DNA from 2 places in the Acidihalobacter yilgarnensis genome. Region 1 is predicted to be linked to the other one. Evidence: predicted binding sites of a transcription regulator. Region 1 holds the regulator's gene; the other holds the start of a gene.
The links. Region 1 encodes FNR, which switches genes on or off when oxygen is low (the NO sensors DNR and NnrR bind a similar motif). Its sites were predicted from a motif close to TTGATNTANATCAA; they were not measured.

Region 1 (3,411 bases):
CCCTGTACGTCGAGGAGTGTGGGCGCCCGGACGGTTTGCCGGTGGTGTTTCTGCACGGAGGCCCTGGTTCCGGCTGCGAGCCCTGGCATCGACGTTTTTTCGATCCGGCGATCTATCGCATCGTGCTCTTCGATCAACGTGGTAGCGGTCGTTCGACCCCGCATGCCGAATTGCGTGACAACACCACGATGCATTTGATTGAAGACATCGAGCGCATCCGCGAATATCTGGAGATCGACCGTTGGGTGGTGTTCGGCGGGTCCTGGGGCGCGACGCTGGGACTGGCATATGCCGAGGCGCATCCCTCGCGCGTGCGAGGTGCAATTCTGCGAGGTATCTTTCTGTGTCGGCAAGAAGATATCGATTGGTTCTATCAGTTCGGGGCCGGGCGTCTTTTTCCAGATTACTGGGAGGACTTCCTTGCGCCGATCCCGCCTGCGGAGCGCGGCAATATGGTCGCCGCGTACCAGCGACGTCTCGTAGGTGATGATGAGGTGGCGCGGATGGCCGCGGCGCGTGCCTGGTCAGTCTGGGAGGGGCGTACGGCGACCTTGTATCAGAGCCCTGCGGTGGAGGAGCACTTTTCCGATCCCTACGTCGCGCTCGCACTCGCGCGGATCGAGAATCACTATTTCGTGCATCACGGTTTTCTGGATTCTGGGCAGCTGCTGAAAGAGGCGGATCGTCTGGCCGACATCCCGGGCGTGATCGTGCATGGTCGTTACGACGTGATCTGCCCACTGGACCAAGCTTGGGCGCTACAGCGTGCCTGGCCGGATGCGCGGCTTGAGGTCGTGCCCGATGCGGGCCATTCCGCGGCAGAGCCGGGGATCATCGATGCACTGGTACGCGCAACGAACGCTTGGGGAGCCGAGTTGGCATGATCGGTCTGTTGCAGCGCGTCAGCCAGGCCAGCGTGCGTGTCGATGGCGCGGTGATCGGAGAAATCGGTTGGGGTTTGCTGGTGCTTGTGGGCGTCGAGCGCGGTGATGGGTTGCCGCAGGCGGATCGCCTGCTGGAGCGGCTACTCGGTTATCGCGTGTTCCCCGATGCCAGCGGCAGAATGAATCTGGGTCTCGGAGCGGTAGGCGGCGGATTGCTGTTGGTGCCGCAGTTTACCTTGGTGGCCGATACCGATAAGGGGCTGCGCCCGAGTTTTGCGCCGGCCGCGGAGCCTGTGTTGGCGCGCACGTGTTTCGATTACCTGCTGGCTTGCGCGCAGGACAGCCATGCGGTTGTGGCGTCCGGCCGCTTCGGTGCGGAGATGTCGGTGGCCCTGGTGAATGAAGGGCCAGTGACTTTTCGAGTTCGAGTGGCGCCTGGGGGGTGAAGTGAGAAGTCCGGTGGTTTCTAACCGTGGCGCGGCTCGCCAGCGGAAGCGGTCGCACTGAGGTTGCACAGCCCGCTCATGCGGCTGCGATCGACGAGGGTGATGGCCTTGCGGTCTACTTCGATGAGGCCTTCCTGCTGGAAGCGGGTGAACAGACGGCTGACGGTTTCCACCGCCAGGCCCAGATAGTTTCCGATGTCGCTGCGCGACATGCTCAGATTGAAGGCCTGGCCGGAATAACCGCGCAGTTCGAAACGTGAAGCCAGGTTGAGCAGGAAGCTGGCGAGCCGTTCCTCGGCGCTGCGGTTGGCGAGCAGGCGCATGAACTGCTCGTCGGAATTGAGTTCGCGGCTCATGATGCGCAGCAATTGTCGTTGCAGGCCGTCGACTTCATGGGCGAGGGTGTGCAGGCGGTCGAACGGTAGTTCGCAGATGCTGGTGGTTTCCATGGCGACCGAGGATTCGGGGTGGATGCCGCTGCCGATGGCATCGAGCCCGAGGATTTCGCCGGGGAGGTGGAAGGCGTTGATCTGCTCCTCGCCACTGTTCGTGGTGGCGTAGCTCTTGATCGAGCCGGAGCGCACGGCATACAGCGCCTGGAATCGATCACCCTGGCGGAACAGGCTCGCACCGCGCTGCAGGGGTTTGCGGCGGTTGACGATCTGGTCGAGACGCTCGATGTCGCCGCGGGAAAGGCCGAGCGGCAGACATAAATCCTGTAGCTGGCATTCGTTGCAGGCGCGGGACAGATTGTGGATGTTGATGTAAGTCGACGTGTCCACGCGGTGCGTCCCCCCAAGGATTGCGAATGCGCGACCTAGCTTAACAAAAAATGGCGGGGCCGCGTATGGGCGTCCCGTTGCGGGCAATCAGTTCTGCTTTGGATGCGATATGGTATGCTTTCAACCCCGATTTATCGCCTTGCCGGCACGATCATGGAACGACGCATAGCAGAGGTTCAGCGCGAGACCCTGGAGACCAGGATCAGCGTCCGCATCGACCTGGACGGTTCGGGTGAAACCCGTCTGGAAACAGGGGTGCCCTTCTTCGATCACATGCTTGACCAGGTTGGCCGACATGGTCTGATCGATCTCGACGTACATGCGCAGGGCGACCTCAATATCGATGCACATCATACGATCGAGGATGTCGGCATTACGCTGGGACAGGCCTTTGCACGCGCGCTCGGCGACAAGCGCGGTATCCGCCGCTACGGACATGCCTATGTTCCCCTGGACGAAGCGCTATCCCGAGTCGTCGTCGACTGTTCAGGCAGACCGGGCCTGACTCATGAGGTCGATTATCGCCGGGCCGCCATCGGTGACTTCGATGTGGATTTGATCCACGAATTTCTTCAAGGTTTCGTCAACCATGCGGCGATCACGCTGCAGGTCGACAACCTGCGCGGTCGCAACGCGCACCACATCGCCGAGACCGTGTTCAAGGCCCTTGGACGAGCCTTGCGCATGGCCGTGGAGCCCGATCCCCGCGCCGCCGGCACACTGCCTTCGACCAAGGGCGCGCTCTAACCCTCATACGCACTCAAGACTGGTCCTCACAGCTATGGCCGTCCTGGCAATTATCGATTACGGCATGGGCAACCTGCGCTCGGTTTCCAATGCATTACTGCGCGTGGCGCCGGCAGGAGACCGCGTGGTTCTCACGTCGTCACCGGAGGTTGTCCGCGCCGCCGATCGGGTGGTCTTCCCCGGCCAAGGCGCGGCGCGCGATTGCATGCGTGAAATCGTGGGACATGGCTTGGTGGACGCGGTGCTCGATGCGGCTGCAAGTCGGCCGTTTCTGGGCATTTGCATGGGTATGCAGGTACTGCTCGCACACAGCGAGGAAAACGGAGGAATCGACTGCCTCGGGGTCTATCCCGGTACGGTGCGTTACTTCGGACGCTCGCCGCGCGATCCGCTGAGCGGCGAACGTTTGAAGGTTCCGCACATGGGCTGGAACCAACTGCAGCAATCCCGCCCGCATCCGTTGTGGTCCGGCATCCTGGATTTGTCGCGGTTTTACTTCGTACACAGCTATTACGTAGCCCCGGCAGAGACTGGGCTGGTGGCTGCTACGGC
Region 2 (3,411 bases), 1.1 Mb from region 1:
AGTGGGACGAGGAGCGCTTCGGCCTGGAGTACGACCTCGACATCTACATGATCGTCGCGGTCGACGACTTCAACATGGGGGCGATGGAGAACAAAGGGCTCAACGTCTTCAACTCCCGCTTTGTCCTGGCACGACCTGACACCGCCACCGACGACGACTACGAACATATCGAGGGCGTCATCGCCCACGAGTACTTCCACAACTGGACCGGCAATCGCGTCACCTGCCGCGACTGGTTCCAGCTTTCCCTCAAGGAAGGGCTCACGGTGTTCCGCGACCAGAGCTTCACCGCCGAGATGACCTCGGGTACGGTCAAGCGTATCGGCGACGTGAGGCGACTGCGCACCCATCAGTTCGCGGAGGATGCCGGTCCCATGGCGCACCCGGTGCGTCCGGCCGCCTACATGGAGATCAACAACTTCTACACCGTGACGGTGTACGAGAAGGGCGCCGAGGTCGTACGCATGTACGAGACCTTGCTCGGACGCGATGGCTTCCGGCGCGGCATGGACCTGTACTTCAAGCGCCACGACGGACAGGCGGTGACCACCGACGACTTCCTAGCCGCGATGACCGACGCCAACGGCGCCGATCTTGAACAATTCCGCCGCTGGTACGACCAGGCCGGCACCCGAGGGTGGCGGTCGAGGACGAGTGGGAGCCGGAAGCAGGACGCTACACGCTGCGTCTGCGCCAGTCCTGCTCACCGACGCCCGGACAGCCGGTGAAGCTGCCCTTTCTGATCCCGCTGCGCATCGGCCTGGTCGGGCCGGACGGTGCCGACCTGCCGATGCGGCTGGAGGGCGAGACCGACGGCGGCGCGACCGACCGGGTGTTCCGTCTGAGCGATGCCGAGCAGGTACTGTGTTTCACGGGCCTGCCCGTGCGTCCAGTGCCCTCGCTCAATCGCGGCTTCTCGGCGCCGATTCGAGTGGAATACCCCTACGTCTCGTCGACGCTTGCCTTCCTCGCCGCGCACGACAATGACCCCTTCAATCGTTGGGACGCGGGCGAGCGCCTCGCGCTGTCCGTGCTGCTCGATCTCGTTGAAGACGTACGCGCCGGGCGGGCGCTGGCGCTGCCGGCGGGCTTCGTTGAGGCCTTCGCGGCGGTGCTTGGCGATGAGTGCCTGGAGCCCAATCTGCGCGCTGAAATGCTGAGCCTTCCCGGCGAGGCCTGGCTCGCCGAACAGTTCGATACCGTCGACCCGGACGCGATTCACGCAGCACGCGAATACGTGCGCCGGGCGCTGGCCACGGAACTGGAGGCGCAGTGGCTGGTCGCCTACCACGGACACGCGCCGGAGGCGGTCTACCGCTACACGCCGGATGAGGCCGGTCGGCGCGCCTTGCGCAATCTGGCGCTGGTCTATCTCGCGTCTCTTGACAGCCCCGCAGGCGCGCGCCTCGCTGAGACGCAGTTTCATGAGGCCGATAACATGACCGATGCCATGGGTGCACTCGGTGCGCTGATGCTGACCGAAGATCCTGCGTACGGGGTCGCGCTCGCCGCGTTCTACGAGCGCTGGCAGAGCGATACCCTGGTGCTGAACAAGTGGTTCGGCCTGCAGGCGGCGCGGCAGCATTCGGATACCCTCGCCGAGGTCGAGCGTCTGATGGCACATCCAGCCTTTTCCCTGGGCAATCCCAATCGCGTATATGCCCTGCTGGGCGGCTTCATGATGGCCAATCCGACGGGTTTTCACGCCGCCGACGGCAGTGGTTATCGCTTCGCCGCTGATCAGGTGCTGGCCCTGGACGCGCGTAACCCGCAGGTCGCGGCCCGTTTAGTCAAGGTGTTTAGCCGTTGGCGGCGCTACGACGTCGGCCGCCAGGCGTTGATGCGCGCCGAGCTGGAACGCCTCAAGGCGCAGGAGCTGTCGCCCGACGTGTACGAGATCGTCAGTAAGAGCCTGGCTGACGCGGCATAGCATCGGTGAATCCGGGCCGACGGGGCATGGGCGGGTGCCCCGAGCAATCGGACAGGTTGGGGATATCCGAGCCGGCGGCGCGTCTGGCTGGTAGGGCGATGGATGTCACTTCGGCGCGTATTTCGCCTTCCCGCGGCTGCTTTCTGAATCGCCGGTCATCCACCGCAGTGGACGGCTGGCGATTGCCGTGCAGTTGATCTGGGCCAATTGCACGGCCTTGCATCCGGCTTACACTACGTTCTGGGTGTGGCGGTCGATCCGCACACCGGATGCGCCGGGGAGCCGCCTTGAGTACGCACAATCAGACAGTCCGTTTCGACGCCGACCTGATCCGCCGCTACGATCATGCCGGTCCGCGCTATACCTCATATCCGACCGCGGTGCAGTTCGACGAAGCCTTCGACGAAACATGCTATCGGCAGGCGGCGCACACGAGCAACGCAGGCGCGCGAGCGCTGTCGTTGTATTTCCATCTGCCGTTCTGTAATACGGTCTGCTATTACTGCGCCTGCAACAAGATCGTGACCAAGGATCGCTCGCGCGCCGGGCCCTATCTCGAACGCTTGCATCGCGAGATCGAGCTGCAGGCCCGGCTGTTCGGCGCTGGCCGGACGGTGGCGCAGCTGCACTGGGGCGGCGGCACACCGACCTTTCTCTCGCATGCAGAGATGGCGTCGCTCATGGCCGCGACGCGCCGGCATTTCGCTCTGGCCGAGGATGGCGAATACTCCATCGAGGTCGATCCGCGCGAAGCGGGGCCGGGTACCATCGAGCTGTTGGGCGAACTCGGCTTCAATCGCCTGAGCTTGGGCGTGCAGGACTTCGACCCCCGCGTGCAGCGCGCCGTCAACCGCATCCAGGGGGAGGCGGAGACCCTGGGGGTGATTGAGCGCGCGCGCGCCGCGGGTTTCCGCTCGGTGAGCGTCGACCTGATCTACGGCTTGCCGTTCCAGAGCGTCGCGAGCTTTGCCGCCACGGTGGACAAGGTCATCGCGGCGGCGCCGGATCGTTTGTCGGTGTTCAACTACGCCCATCTGCCCGAACGCTTCAAGCCGCAGCGGCGGATCAACACAGAGGATCTGCCCGGCGCGGCGGATAAGCTCGCGATCCTGGAGGACACCATCAGCCGCCTGGGTGACGCCGGCTATATTTACATCGGCATGGATCACTTCGCCCGCCCGGACGACGAACTGGCGGTCGCTCAGCGTGAGGGCACGCTCTATCGTAACTTCCAGGGTTACTCCACCCATGCCGATTGCGATCTCGTGGCCATGGGCGTGACCGCGATCGGCTCGCTGGGCAATGTTTACGCGCAGAATGTGCGGACCGAGGCGGAATATGCCGAGCGTCTGGATGCGGGCCGGCTCGCGGTGTTTCGCGGCGTCGCGCTAAGCGCCGACGATGTGCTCCGGCGCGATGTGATCTCTGCGCTGATCTGTCATTTTCGTCTCGACTACGCCGCCGTCGAGACGGTGCACGGG

Region 2: hemN (oxygen-independent coproporphyrinogen III oxidase) is a predicted target of FNR. The motif match lies at 2,124-2,137, and genes of this name have one in related genera.

Annotation. Positions count from the first base shown of each region.
Region 1 covers NZ_CP017415.1:151,664-155,074, forward strand. The annotation lists gene pip (prolyl aminopeptidase) at 1-884, shown strand, start outside; gene dtd (D-aminoacyl-tRNA deacylase) at 881-1,330, shown strand; gene fnr (fumarate/nitrate reduction transcriptional regulator Fnr) at 1,351-2,112, opposite strand; gene hisB (imidazoleglycerol-phosphate dehydratase HisB) at 2,266-2,859, shown strand; gene hisH (imidazole glycerol phosphate synthase subunit HisH) at 2,894-3,411, shown strand, end outside.
Region 2 covers NZ_CP017415.1:2,655,701-2,659,111, reverse strand. The annotation lists gene pepN (aminopeptidase N) at 1-728, shown strand, start outside; gene BI364_RS18995 (DUF3458 domain-containing protein) at 638-1,930, shown strand; gene hemN (oxygen-independent coproporphyrinogen III oxidase) at 2,218-3,411, shown strand, end outside.